3 regions of the Aciduricibacillus chroicocephali genome follow, and region 3 is predicted to be linked to each of the others. Evidence: riboswitches for the same ligand, from Rfam matches in the RefSeq annotation. Region 3 holds a riboswitch; each other region holds the start of a gene.
What was found. A riboswitch is a leader RNA that binds a small molecule or an ion and turns the genes downstream of it on or off. The one in region 3 is predicted to bind preQ1.
Positions count from the first base shown of each region.

Region 1: linked by a shared signal. The riboswitch ahead of queC (7-cyano-7-deazaguanine synthase QueC) and the one ahead of queF (preQ(1) synthase) in region 3 are both predicted to bind preQ1.
Region 2: linked by a shared signal. The riboswitch ahead of QR721_RS01745 (QueT transporter family protein) and the one ahead of queF (preQ(1) synthase) in region 3 are both predicted to bind preQ1.

Region 1 covers NZ_CP129113.1:268,413-273,065, reverse strand. Annotated here, with positions in the region: gene allB (allantoinase AllB) at 1-714, shown strand, start outside; gene QR721_RS01505 (ZIP family metal transporter) at 807-1,613, opposite strand; PreQ1 riboswitch class I at 1,851-1,895, shown strand; gene queC (7-cyano-7-deazaguanine synthase QueC) at 1,983-2,651, shown strand; gene queD (6-carboxytetrahydropterin synthase QueD) at 2,648-3,085, shown strand; gene queE (7-carboxy-7-deazaguanine synthase QueE) at 3,082-3,804, shown strand; gene QR721_RS01485 (hypothetical protein) at 3,859-4,614, opposite strand; gene QR721_RS01480 (GNAT family N-acetyltransferase) at 4,621-4,653, opposite strand, start outside.
Region 2 covers NZ_CP129113.1:318,290-322,942, forward strand. Annotated here, with positions in the region: gene QR721_RS01725 (MarC family protein) at 1-486, opposite strand, end outside; gene splB (spore photoproduct lyase) at 553-1,581, opposite strand; gene QR721_RS01735 (transcriptional regulator SplA domain-containing protein) at 1,574-1,834, opposite strand; gene QR721_RS01740 (VanZ family protein) at 1,939-2,343, shown strand; gene QR721_RS01745 (QueT transporter family protein) at 2,373-2,870, opposite strand; PreQ1 riboswitch class I at 2,879-2,923, opposite strand; gene QR721_RS01750 (DUF1259 domain-containing protein) at 3,025-3,429, shown strand; gene QR721_RS01755 (alpha/beta hydrolase) at 3,481-4,344, opposite strand.
Region 3 covers NZ_CP129113.1:1,790,078-1,794,730, reverse strand. Annotated here, with positions in the region: gene QR721_RS09400 (o-succinylbenzoate--CoA ligase) at 1-1,000, shown strand, start outside; gene QR721_RS09395 (mechanosensitive ion channel) at 1,071-2,663, shown strand; PreQ1 riboswitch class I at 2,709-2,755, shown strand; gene queF (preQ(1) synthase) at 2,822-3,316, shown strand; gene QR721_RS09385 (hydrolase) at 3,379-3,705, shown strand; gene QR721_RS09380 (hypothetical protein) at 3,801-4,319, shown strand; gene ytkD (RNA deprotection pyrophosphohydrolase) at 4,343-4,653, shown strand, end outside.

The DNA.
Region 1 (4,653 bases), 1.2 Mb from region 3:
CCAATCTTTACTGAAGTCGAAGCAGTTAAGCGTGCCATTCTCTTCGCTAAAGAAACTGGATGCAAACTTCATTTAGTACACATCAGCACCTCTGAAGCTATTCAAGAAATTCTTAAAGCGCAACGTGAAGGTCAAGATGTAACAGTCGAATCATGCCCACACTACTTTGCTCTTTCAGCAGAAGATGTAGATGCAATCGGACCAAAGGCAAAATGTCAGCCTCCATTGCGTAAAAAAGCAGACCAGGAAAGACTTTGGGATGAACTGCTTGCAGGTAATATCGGCTGGCTTACATCAGACCACTCCCCTTGCACTTGGGACTTGAAAGATGCTCCTCTCTTTGAAGCATGGGGCGGGATTAGCGGCTGCCAGAACAACGTTGACCTTATGTTCGACCTTGCTGTTAAGCAGCGCAACATGCCGGTTGAACAGTTCGTTCATCTAATCGCAACAAATCCATCCAAGCGTTTCAACTTCCCGAACAAAGGAGAAATTGCGCTTGGTAAGGATGCTGATATTATTTTTGTAGATCCGAATCAGAGCTATACACTGAAGAGTGAGGACCTGTATTATAAAAATAAATTCAGCGCCTATGAAGGTTTTGATATCGGCTGCCGTGTGACAAAAACAATTTTGCGCGGTAATATTGTCTTCGATTTGAATGAAGGTATTGTCGGCGAACCAAAAGGAAAACTAATGCTCGAAAACAACTAATGTTTCAACTGATAAAGCAGGGATATTTGCATCCCTGCTTTTTTGTTTGCCCAAAATGGCTGATTTATGCTCACTTTCCCACTAGGCTCCTTTTAACCAAGCATGATGTCCAGTACCATCATCAGTGTAAATCCGATAATCAGAAAAGCCGAAGCGAGATCCCCATTCCCTTCTTCATGTGCGGCAGGCACCACTTCCTCGACGACAACAAATATCATTGCTCCAGCGGCAAAACTAAGTGCATAAGGAAGAAGCGGTTGAAAGAGCCCGACAGCCAGGACGCCAACAACAGCGGCAACAGGTTCAACAAGACCAGAGAGCTGACCATACATGAAGCTTCTTCTCCTTGAAAGTCCCTCACGCCGCAACGGCATAGAAACAGCAAAACCTTCTGGGATATTTTGCAAACCTAACCCAACTGCCAGAATGAGTACACTCGCAAACTCTGCTCCCCCAAGGGAAACAGCTCCTATTGAAACGCCAATTGCGAGCCCTTCTGGAATATTGTGCAAAGTGATTGCGAGCACAAGCAATGTACTACGCTTTTTCTTGTGGGACTGGATTCCTTCCGCCTGTGCCAATCCCATATTCGGATGCAAATGAGGCAAGAGTTTGTCCACTGCCCAAAGAAAAAAGCCCCCTAGAATGAAACCAGTTGCAGTTGGAATCCAAGCACTCGTACCAGCTTCATCCGCCATTGCAGCTGCAGGTTTAAGGAGCGACCAGAAGCTTGCTGCAATCATGACACCACCAGCGAATCCAAGCATTGCATCCATGACTCTCTGGTTGAAGTCCTTTGAAGCAAAGACAAATGAGGCACCGAATGCCGTCATCAACCAAGTGAAAGTTCCTATAAGCAGAGCCTGCTCCAATGGGGTAAATGTGATGAATGTATCCACCTGTGTAACCTCATTTCTTCAAATCGATCAGCTAGAATAATATATGCAAGGTTGGTAGACATTCATACCGTGAGCATTTTATCATTTCGCCTTCTGATTAAAATTTGGATGCGCTCAAAGGACTTTTCATATTTCTATATTATGTTAAGGTTACTTCCTAAAAATCGCCTTAATCCTAACAAGACAAGCGTCGTTATTCGTGTTAGAGTAAAAGGAGCACCATAATACTGCTATGATGCAGAAGATGTTCGAAATCCTCCATCTCTAAAAAACTAGGAAGCCAACAGCATGCTTCTTGGTGCTGTCTTTTTTGCTTTAATCAAGGACGCTTTTCGGGCTCTTCTTGCAAGTCGAGAGGAGAAACTATAAATGAAAAAGAAAGAAAAAGCTGTCGTCGTTTTCAGTGGCGGACAAGACAGTACGACATGTCTGTTTTGGGCTCTGGAACGTTTCGAAACGGTTGAAACAGTTACATTCCAATACGGACAGCGGCATGCAGCAGAGCTTGATTGCGCCCGTGCAATCTGTGAAGAACTTGGTATCCGCCAGCATGAACTTAATATGGATTTGCTTAACCAGCTTGCTCCAAATGCGTTGACCCGTGATGACCAGGAGATCGAGACGGGCGAAGACGGTCTGCCGACAACGTTTGTACCCGGGAGGAATCTTGTATTCTTCTCCTTCGCTGCTATTCTTGCACGCCAAATTGGAGCTCGTCATATCATTACAGGTGTAAGCCAGACAGATTTCAGTGGCTACCCGGACTGCCGTGACGGTTTCATAAAAAGCTTGAATGTCACACTGAATCTCGCAATGGATGATGACTTTGTACTTCAGACACCTCTCATGTGGCTTGATAAATCAGAGGTTTGGGAACTGAGTGATCAGCTTGGAGCGTTTGACTTTGTTAGAGAAAAGACACTTACATGCTACAACGGCGTGATGGGTAATGGCTGTGGCACATGTCCTTCATGTGAACTGCGCAATCAAGGGCTTGAACAATATCTTGGACGCAGAACGGCAGGTGCTCTTAAATGATGCAACAAATCTATCCTGTACCACCACATGACTATATGTATGAACTAAATAAAGATTTTCACTTTGCAGCAGCACATTATGTTCCTCATGATGAAGCTGGTCCTTGCCAGCGCACCCATGGACATACGTATTTTGTCAATGTGACAGTTGCCGGCGATGTACTCGATGAACAAGGATTTTTGATAAACTTCAAAATGATCAAGGATTTGATTCATAAACGTTTTGACCATCGGATTCTAAATGATGATCCCCTATTCTCAAACGAGGAGGCCAATTACTTCCCGACAAGCGAAGTTGTTGCCAGAACCATTCATGAAGTCATCTCTGAACATCTTAGCGAACTTCCTAATAAGCCTGTATGTCTGCAAGTCTTCCTTCGCGAGACACCTACGAGCTACTGCGTGTACCGTCCGAAAGCAGGTGACCGATCATGAAGACACCCGTTATGGAAATCTTCGGCCCTACCATCCAGGGGGAAGGTATGGTCATTGGACAAAAAACAATGTTCGTTCGTACAGCGGGCTGTGATTACAGCTGTTCTTGGTGCGATTCCAAGTTCACTTGGGATGGCAGTGAGAAGGACAATATCCGTATGATGGAAGCAGAGGAAATCGTTCAGGAACTAGATAATCTTGCACGTGGAAGATACAATCATGTAACTATTTCTGGAGGGAATCCTGGTTTACTGAAGAGTTTGGGTGAACTGATTGAACTGCTCCATGAGCGTGGCCATAAAGTGGCGCTTGAAACCCAGGGGAGCAAATGGAAGCCATGGTTCAATGAAATTGATGAACTGACCATTTCACCGAAGCCACCAAGTTCCGGAATGGTGACAAACTATACTGTTCTCGATGAAATAATCCGCACATTGCAAGCTGAGCAGAAAGGGCGCTTCAGCTTGAAAGTCGTCATTTTTGATGATGCAGATTTCGACTACGCTGTTGATTTATATAAACGTTATCCAGATGCTGACTGGTACTTACAAGTCGGAAATGATGACTTGGTGACACTTGATGATGCTGCTCTCGTTGCACATTTGCTTCGCAAGTATGAAAAACTTATTGATCGAGTAATGGAGAGCACCGATTTAAATAACGTAAAAGTATTACCGCAACTCCATACGTATTTATGGGGGAACAAACGAGGTGTATAAAAAAATCAGCTATCCTAATATGGATAGCTGATTTTTTTATACCATTAACAAGTTTTACTTCTTCCATGCTTGCACAATTGACCGCAGCCGCTCTTGCTCTGATGCAAACTGGCTTACTCGATGGCCATTCGCTCCAGACGGATGTGGGAAGCCAAAGAGACAGCGTTCAGCACGTATCTTCTTCACCTCAGCAAGCTGTCCAAGTATTTCACCGACAGCCTTTCCAAGCGGGATGAGCAAGTATTCTCCCTCAATCAGACTGAGTTCTTCTGGAAACACTTTTTCAATGTATGGTTTCAACATCTCAACTCGATCCATTTTTGGTGCATGGCCTGTGTAATTTTTCCCATTTTTAAATATTGGGTATTTGATAATGGAAGTTGTATGCAGCAAGTCTGTACGTTCTTCGAATAATTCAGCGGAAGAAGAAAGATTAAATAAGGAGGAAATCCCGATACCGTCAAGCATCTGAATCAAATGTGTACGCATCGAACCGGCAAATCCGGCAGATTGTTTGGCGCGCTTGAGCATTACCTCAGTACTTGCTCCTTCTATTTCCGCCCGCTTCGCTGCTTCAAGAGCTGTTTTCATCTGTGACCAGCCCGGTGTGATTCCGACGATGACTACTCTTGCCGCAGTATTGATAACCTCATTATGCGGCGCATAGTACATCGTAAGCGGACCCTCTTCCTGCATAAGGAACCTACTACTTATACTTAGCAAATCCGCCTTTTTTAGCGGGAAATTTGCAGGCATTCCCGAGATTGCCTGCAAATAAGAGTCCACTTCTTCAATTTGCGGAGAAATCATTCTATTTCACCCTTCTACCGGATTCTTCGGCCCTGGAAA
Region 2 (4,653 bases), 1.3 Mb from region 3:
ACTGAACAAAATGAATGTCGCGGCCAATATAATTGTATAGCTGATAAAAATGCCAAACATTGCACTTGGAGTGTTTGCTGAATGAGACATCACAGTAGCGATCGTCCCAGGACCAGCAATAATTGGGAGTGCGAGCGGTGTGACCGAGATATCATCTTTTTGCTGGGCTTCTGCACGTTCATCACCATGAGGGTGCTGAGCACCTGTTGGCTTTGCGTGAAGTAGGCCATAGGCAATTCCGAAAATGAGTATGCCGCCTGCAATTCTGAAAGCATGAATTGTAATTCCGAATGTTGAGAAAATAATTTTGCCGACAAGCAGGAATACAGTCAGGATAATGAGTGAGATAAAGGTAGCCTTGCGCGCAGCAGCTTTTCTCTCTTTATCTGTATAATCACTTGTCAGTGAGATGAAAATTGGAATATTCCCGAGCGGGTTCATGACCGCAAAAAGGGAAACTGTCAATTTAATGATTAATCCGATCATGGGCAACACCTGTCTTTGTTTTTTGTTAGAAGTGTTCCCGGCATGCCGAAAAGAAAACCATTCATATTACGTGAAGTACTCAATACGAGCTTCGGGGAAGAGCTTATTGATATAACCGCCAAGTGTATCTTTAATATCCTCCTGCTGATCATCCTGGTATACATATTTGCCAATCCCATAACGTCCCCATTTCCACTTGCGCTTAGTTTCGTCAAGCTCAAGCTTCGTCATCGGGTAGTTCTCCTGTATAACACGCTTAGCAGGTTTTGTGAAACGATGTTGGATCATTTCAAACGTAAGGTCCTTACGGGCAAAGGCAGGGAGTTCAGCTTCAAGACGTTCGAACATTTCCTTATATCCTTCTTGCCAGCCATCATGCAAATAAATCGGTGCGACTATGAAGCCGAGCGGATAGCCTGCCTCTGCAACTTTTACCGCAGCTTCAATTCTTTCCTTCAAACGAGAAGTTCCCGGTTCAAAATATTTGATGATGTAGTCATCGTTGATGCTGAAGCGGAAACGGGTACGACCTTTATGCTCTGCATCAAGCAAGTGGTCGACATGAGCGAACTTCGTCACAAAACGAAGCTGGCCGTATTTAGATTTCCCGAAATGTTCAATAGCGTGCTTCAATGTATGTGTTAGATGATCTACACCGACGATGTCAGAAGTACAAGATGCCTCAAAGCGAGTCATTTCAGGAGCGCGCTCCTCCATATACTGATCTGCCGCATCGAAGATCTCTTCGACATTTACATATGTACGAATATATGGCTTGGAGCCCATTGTTGTCTGGAGGTAGCAATAATGGCAATGTCCCATGCAGCCAGTTGCGAAAGGGATTGCATACTCTGCGGATGGTTTGGATGTATCGAATTTCAATGTCTTTCTTAAACCTATGACTAAGGTCGATTTTGCCATGCGATATTTCTGGAAGTGATTATCACCGGGCAGATTGCGAATTTGATTATGGGATGTTGTCTGTCGAATTTCGATACCCATATCGGTGAATTTATTGACCAGTTTTTTCCCGAGCGGGTATTCAAGTGCTTTTGGCTCTACATAGACGAGCTGGGGGACGAATGGCTTAACCATAGAAATCCTCCCTGTCCTCGGCAAGGCCAAACGCGTCCTGGTATGCAGCTTCAGCTTCGGCTTCTGTCGGATAAATCGCGAATTCGTCAGTCAGTGGATAATACGTTTCGTATAGAAACAGTGCGAGGCCGTCCGGATTACTTGGATCTTGAACAACAGCAGCGTGTTGAACATTTGCGACATCCTGGGCGTGGGGATTCCGAATAATGCAATAAACGATATCTCCCGGATTGTATTGTTCATGGATGGACATATCTTCACCTTGCTTTCATTATGATACTCTTAAGCATTGCCGGATTGTCTGCTTTTCATAACAGTGTTGAGTTTGTATAATGAAAGGATGAAAGCGGGGGGAACATGAAGAGAATCTTATTTATCATCGCGGCCATCGCTATTTGCGTCGGAATTTTCCTTGTGACAAAGTCGCCTGCTGCGACTGGCGGAAATACATATGAGTGGATTGCCCATAAGCTTCCTGTCACAGCAGATCAAGTCCCTTGGGTGAACTATTTCTTCAGGAAGGGGATGCATTTGCTCTCTTTCAGCTCACTTGCAGTCCTGCTAGCGCTGTTCCTGCCGAAGCGGCCATATCTTTTTGCATGGCTCTTTGTAACTGCATATGCAGCAACAGATGAGTGGCATCAGCTTCATGTGCCGGGACGGACGGGGTCTATAGCGGATGTAATGCTTGACTCTTGCGGAGCCTTGATTGGACTTGGGTTACTTTACTTAATTAAGAGGAAAAGAGGCATCCGCCATTAAGACGGATGCCTCTTTTCGAATTATAACAACTATATAAGGTCCTTGAAGTGAAGACGCTTGTCCAACGCATACATAATTGGAATGCCGATTGCCATAACGATGAATTCCCCTGCCGCGAGAATACCCCAAAGTGGCATGAAAGCATCATTTGCAACGTTATGCATATTGACAAGAACGATTTCCCAGGCAATGATGACCATTGTAGCTGTGAAAATTAGTGTATTCACAGTCATCAGTTGCAGTTTGTTCTTAATGAAAAGACCTATGAGCATTGTAAGAGCTAGAGCGATAATGGATTGGCCCACTCCAAAGAAAAGGTCCAGTACACCGTTCGGCGAAAATAGATTCGTGATGAAAACACCGATGACTATACCATAGAAGTATTTATTATTATAGACAATGAGCAAGTTAAGCATTTCTGGAATCCTTAACTGTACAGGCCCATATGCAAGTGGTTGAATCATAAAAGAAACGGCAATATAAAGAGCTGCGAGCAGTCCATTTGCAACAAGTGTTCTAGTATTCATTTGAATTTCTCTCCTTAGTTTTTTATCGTGGGATGGTTTCGAACCACGTTTGTGCAACTCTCATATTATATAGAGGACTGGAAAGAAAGGCAATATGAACATGATGGGGTTGCCTGCGTATTGTAATTACAGAATGCAATATGGAGGGATGAATTTGGACCACTCATCAATTTGCAGGAAGTTCGGTGAAGTCTTCGGAGCGAAAGCGAAGTATGAAAAAGGTGTTTGTATGGTTCAATTGGTACGGAATTTTGATGTTCATTTAATGGGAAAGAAAAGCAATTCGGCAAAGGGAAACGCAGTGTTTTTTGAATCATTGGATGAGAAGGGGGATGCACTTAATCTCTCTGAAACGGTTATCGAGGAGCGGGAGTTGCCAGCTTTTACTCAGGCAATAACTAAACAAGGGCTGATCATTGGTGCTATACACAATCATTGGATTTATGACAATCCAAAACTTATGTATGTTCATGTTCAATCTGTTGAACCGCCACTTAAGTTTGCAAGAAAAATGGCATATGCTTTTTCTAAACTTGCAAGCAAGCCGATGCCAAAATGATTAGAACCGGCGTGCTTTTCGCTTTTCATTAGGCATACCGGTTCATTCAATCTATAGATGCATCTTTAGAAAATCAAGCACTTCAATGAATGTTTCTTTAACTTCTGGCTTGTCCATCTCAAGGTCGAATTGATGGGCGCCATCTGGAATTGTAATCAAACTGCTGTCAACGCCGAGTTCTTGAAGTTTCTCATTCATGTTAACTGATTCGGAATACGGTACATCGTCATCAGCATCTCCATGCAGGAGCAGTGTAGGCGGGTAAGAAGTATCTGCAAGATCTATTGGACAGTATTGTTTCAAGCGATTCATTTCAAGAATTGGGCTCATACCGGTCACGTAGTCGAGCCATTTGCCTTGTTGCCGGCAGAATAGATAGATGCCATAGCGCTTTTCTATCGGAGCCTCCGAAATTGGTTGATTTCCAATTAATTGGCGAGCAAGAGGTTCGGGGACCTTTTTGTCCTTATTGAAATAACGGCTTGGCATACGGTACCAGCCACCAAGAATATTGCCGTAGCCATAGAATGAAATAATCGCTTTCGGCTTTACGGGAAACGTGCCGCTTAGTAAAGAAAGGTAGCCACCTGCAGAACTGCCGATTACAGCAACGCGTTCACGGTCGTAGTTCATTTCAGCCGGAGCATCTTCTTGAACCCAACGCATACAGTCGGCAAGATCTGTTGCAATTTCTGGCAACTTTGTTTCGGGAGCAAGTCGATAATTGATCGAGAATACATTATATCCGGCTTCATTATATAGATGAAGTTGTTCATTATTCAGATCTTTCTTTGATCCCCAAATTAGTCCGCCTCCATGAATATATATGAGGAGTGGGGCATTTTTTGATCTGGCAGGATAAAAGTCTCCAGTAATTTCAAAACCGGAGTTCGTCTTATAAGTAAATGTTTCCATATTATAATAGACCCCTTTTAATAATCATTAAGATACCAATAATATTGTTGATAAGTATAATTATACAGGTAATTTAATGACTTCACAAAAAGTCCAAAAATCCTTTAAGCCTTTACTTATAGCCAGTCGGAAAAGGATAAAGACGGAAAGTTCATGTTTTAATAAAAAAGACTGTTGTCAAAACAAGGTTTAAACACATATAATACCGTTATTAAGAAATATGACACTATATCACTTTCGATCTACTATAATATCCCCTAATACCACATCTACCCGTCATTTTTCCAATTCAAACTAATTTATTGAAGA
Region 3 (4,653 bases):
GCATCCGAAAGCTGTATTGCACACATTTGGGAATCATTGGTGGAGTGCAATTGGATCTATGCTCAACCTTGGTTTGACCCATCAGGATAAATGGCTGTCTGTTTTGCCAATGTTCCATATTGGGGGACTGTCAATTTATTTGAAAAGTGTCATATATGGCATGCCTGTCCACATGTTGCGTAAATTTGAAGAGAAAGCGGTGCTGCATGCAATCCTAGAGGGAGGCGTCACGATCATGTCAGCAGTCACTGTCATGTTAAGACGTATTCTTGAAGAACTTGATGAGAAGTCTTGTCCATCTTCATTTCGTTGTATGCTCCTTGGAGGAGGGCCTGTCCCCAAACCGCTTCTTGAAAAAGCAAAGGAACAGAGCATTCCGGTTTTTCAGTCGTATGGTATGACAGAAACTTCTTCACAGATCGTTACTTTAAGTCCGGCAGATGCACTTGAGAAGCTTGGATCCAGTGGGAAACCTTTATTTCCAGCGCAACTTCAAATCAATGAACCGGATCAAAATGGTGAAGGAGAGATTGTTGTGAAGGGGCCAATGGTTGTCAGTGGCTATTATGGGAATGTCGAAGCAAGTCATAAGGCGATTACTGAGAATGGTTGGCTGAAGACAGGAGATATCGGCAGACTTGATGAAGGAGGATTCCTCTTTGTGCTTGACCGGCGTAAAGATCTCATTATCTCCGGCGGTGAAAACATTTATCCTGCCGAACTCGAAAGTGTACTGTCTACGCACCCTAAATTGAGAGAAGTAGGGGTAGTTGGCCTCCCTGATTCTAAGTGGGGGCAAGTGCCGGCAGCTTTTTTTGTGTGTAGGAATGAATCATTGGACGAGCAGGAACTTGTCCAATTTTGCTATGAAAAACTTGCACGTTTTAAAAGACCGAAATACTTCTTTGAAGTGAAGGAGCTTCCTCGCAATGCTTCTGGCAAACTGCTTCGGTCAAAACTTGTTGAAATAGCACATGAAATGAGTCGAAAAAAACGATAAAATGTTTGATTTTCCTCAAATTGTGGTAAACAAGCAACTGGCTTTTTACTTTATGCTGAGGAGGATCTCAATGAATGGATTTGTGAATGATTATTTCAATGGGAGTTTTATGAATGGGCTCCAGCATACGATTCTTGCCATTATTGTTCTTGTTGTTGGCTGGATTGTAGCTAAAATAATTGGAAACCTTGTGGAGAAGGGACTCCGCAAAACAGAGCTGGATGAGAAAGTATTCCATTTCTTCCGATCTGATGACAAAAAACAAGAAAAGAAAGTGGACTCCAACCGTATAATCGGCAAAGCAGTTTTCTATCTGATTATGCTATTCGTACTCGTATCTGTATTTGATCTGCTTCAGCTGAACATGATTGCCGGTCCGCTATCTAATATGACAGCTACAATTCTTGGATTCATACCTGCAGTTCTCAAAGCCTTACTGATTCTAATTGTCGGTTGGCTCGTAGCTTCAGCTGTAAAATGGGCAATTGTGAAGGGTTCTAAGAAGCTCAACTTGCTTCATCTCTTTTACAAGATGAAGATTGCTAAGTCTGAAGAAGAAATTGAAGATTATGTTCAAAAGGCAGGTAAGCTTGCATTCGGTGTCATTTTGCTTCTATTCATTCCGGCTGTCTTACACGCTCTTCAAATTGATGGACTTGCCCAGCCGGTCAGCAATCTCGTTGCTGCTGTACTTGCATTTATCCCGAAACTGTTTGCAGCGGTACTCGTATTCGCTGTTGGCTGGTTTGTAGCGAAAGTTATTAGAAATATACTGATCAATATTCTAAAGGCAGCTGGTTCTGAACGCCTTGCGAAAAGTCTTCAGCTTGATAAGTTTTTCGAAGGTTCATCTCTTGCCCAGCTAATTGGAAATATCGTCTTTATCCTTATTATGTTGCCGGTCACAATTGCAGCGCTGGACCGTTTAGAGCTTGCAGGAATTACAGAACCAGCTATGCATATGCTTGCGGAAATTATGAATATGATTCCAAATATCCTGATTGCCCTCGTTTTAGTCATGATTGGAATCTGGTTGGGACGCCATATTGGAAAGTGGACGACACAGTATTTACAGCGACTCGGCTTTGACAAGCTGCTTGGTAAACTGGAGATTGGTAATGCAAAAGGGACAATGTCTCCATCTGCAGTTGTCGGATACATCGTCCAAATTCTGATCGTCTTTTTCCTTATCGTTCAGGCACTGAATCTTGTGAAGCTTGGCTTCCTTGTGACAATCGCAGCTGCGATTACAGCATATTTGCCAAATGTTCTTGCTGCAGTTCTAATTATCGGAGCGGCATTGATTCTTGCTAATATAGTTCATAAAGTGCTGATCAATATGCTAACCGGCCATGCAAAAGGAATTCTTGCCGGTTTTGCAAAATATGCAATCTTAACAATTGCAGTCTTTATGGCACTCACTCAGCTAGGTATTGCTTCAAGCATTGTTACAACAGCATTCACCTTAATTCTTGGTGGTCTTGCCTTGGCGTTTGGTCTTGCTTTTGGTCTTGGAGGAAAAGACTTCGCACACAAGTATCTATCCCGTTTTGACAACACGATTGAAAAAACAGGAATGAAGGACCGCAATGCACCAGACATTGCAGGCGAGCTTCCAGACCCTAGAAATCGCAGGAAACGTGATATGTTGGACAATGAGTAGTAAAGGTTTGTCCGGTATGCTATACTCGATGAAGAAGTATAAGCATATACAGAGGTTCTTAGCATTAACCCTCTATAAAAAACTAAGGAAACCGATCAGTTCAGGCCGCATTCCTTGGTAAGGGATGCGGCCTTTTTTCGATTCAGGGAGGAATCTATATGACGTCAAAAGAAGAACAATTAAAAGATCTTACATTGCTAGGTAATCAAAATGTCCCTTATTCATTCGATTATGACCCGAGTGTTCTGGAAGCGTTTGAGAACCGAAAACCGGATCGTGATTATTTTGTGAAATTCAACTGCCCAGAATTCACAACACTTTGTCCAATGACAAATCAGCCGGATTTTGCGACAATTTATATAAGTTACATACCTGACAGGAAGATGGTTGAATCCAAGTCACTCAAGCTTTATCTGTTCAGTTATCGAAATCATGGAGGTTTTCATGAAGATAGTGTGAACACAATTATGGACGATCTGATTGAATTAATGGACCCAAGGTATATTGAAGTATGGGGGAAGTTCACACCTCGTGGCGGCATCTCAATTGACCCTTATTGCAATTATGGAAAACCCGGGACTAAATTTGAAAAAATGGCCGAAAACAGGCTAATGCAGCATGATTTATATCCAGAGAAAATTGACAATCGTTAAAATACGCCATTATGCATGAAATGCCTTCCTTCATCGCAAAGTAAGACCATGGAGGTGGCAAAATGGAGAAACATGAATTCTATGTCAATATTGCTACAGGTGAGATCTCACGGAATAAGGTCGGGAACAATAGTTCTTTCGTTATTCATGCAACGGAAGACGAGGTATATGCTCTTCGTGAGCAGTTTGATCAGATGCATGGAGCTGGAGTCCGCTCTTTCTTCAGAGCACATGTACCGATTGTAAGTTACAGTAATGACAAAGCAAATGATGAGTATGATGCAAGTTTGGTTGAAGCTTATCGTCTTCTGTATGAGCTCGGAGATGAAACAACGAAGAAGCATATTGCGGAGATGAATTTTCCGATTTATGAAGAAGAAAAGGAATAAGCTCGTCTTATTCCTTTTTATTTTTCCCGGTTTACCTTGCTGTCAAATAGAGAATACATATAATAGATAAATTTGCAGCAAGGAGGAATTCATAAATGGGAAAGAAGAGTATTGCAGCCGCCTTTGTCATTGTCGGGCTTACATTCAGCGCACCTTATGTCAGCTTTGGTCAATCAGCCTATGACAATGCGACGGTCAGCCAAGTACAGCAAAACGATAAACTTGATAAGGCGCGTGTCTCCGAATTAATGGAACGATTTTCTAAAGAACTGAACCAGCCAACTGATCAAGAAGGTAGAGTTTTGAACATAAAAGACAAATCTCATTTGTTGGAGAAATTCGCTACCTTTGCCGAACCGTCCGCTGTGAAGCCTTTCATAAATGAACTATACCGTCAAGCAGGCAGCAAGCTCTTTCTGAAACCAGTTGAAGGGCCTCCTGATTTTGATGAACAGCTTGATTATGATATGGTACAATTAACAGAGGACCGGGCAGAAGTGAAGCAAAAGCTGAACTCGGCCCTGTACGGAAATCTTACAATGCGCATTCATTTTCACCATAGTGAAGGCACATGGAAAATCGCCCGTATTCAATATGAACAGGCGGTGGATTGAGGAAAAGGCAGCTGATTTGAAAAATGCACAAGTTCAAAGATTATTATCAAAACGCGGTGACTTTGTCATTTGCCGATGAACCATTCTCAAGGGATCCGAAGCATGTATGGGTCATTTGCCGACATAGAGGCAAATGGCTTCTGACTGCTCACAAGGAACGCGGACTTGAATTTCCCGGGGGCAAGGTTGAAGAAGGTGAAAATGCAAAAGCCGCAGCCATCAGAGAAGTGATGGAAGAAACGGGCGGAGAAATTGATAAGATCCAATATATTGGTCAGTACAAAGTAGATGGAAAAAGCGCTATGATCATTAAGAATGTCTATTATGCAGAAAT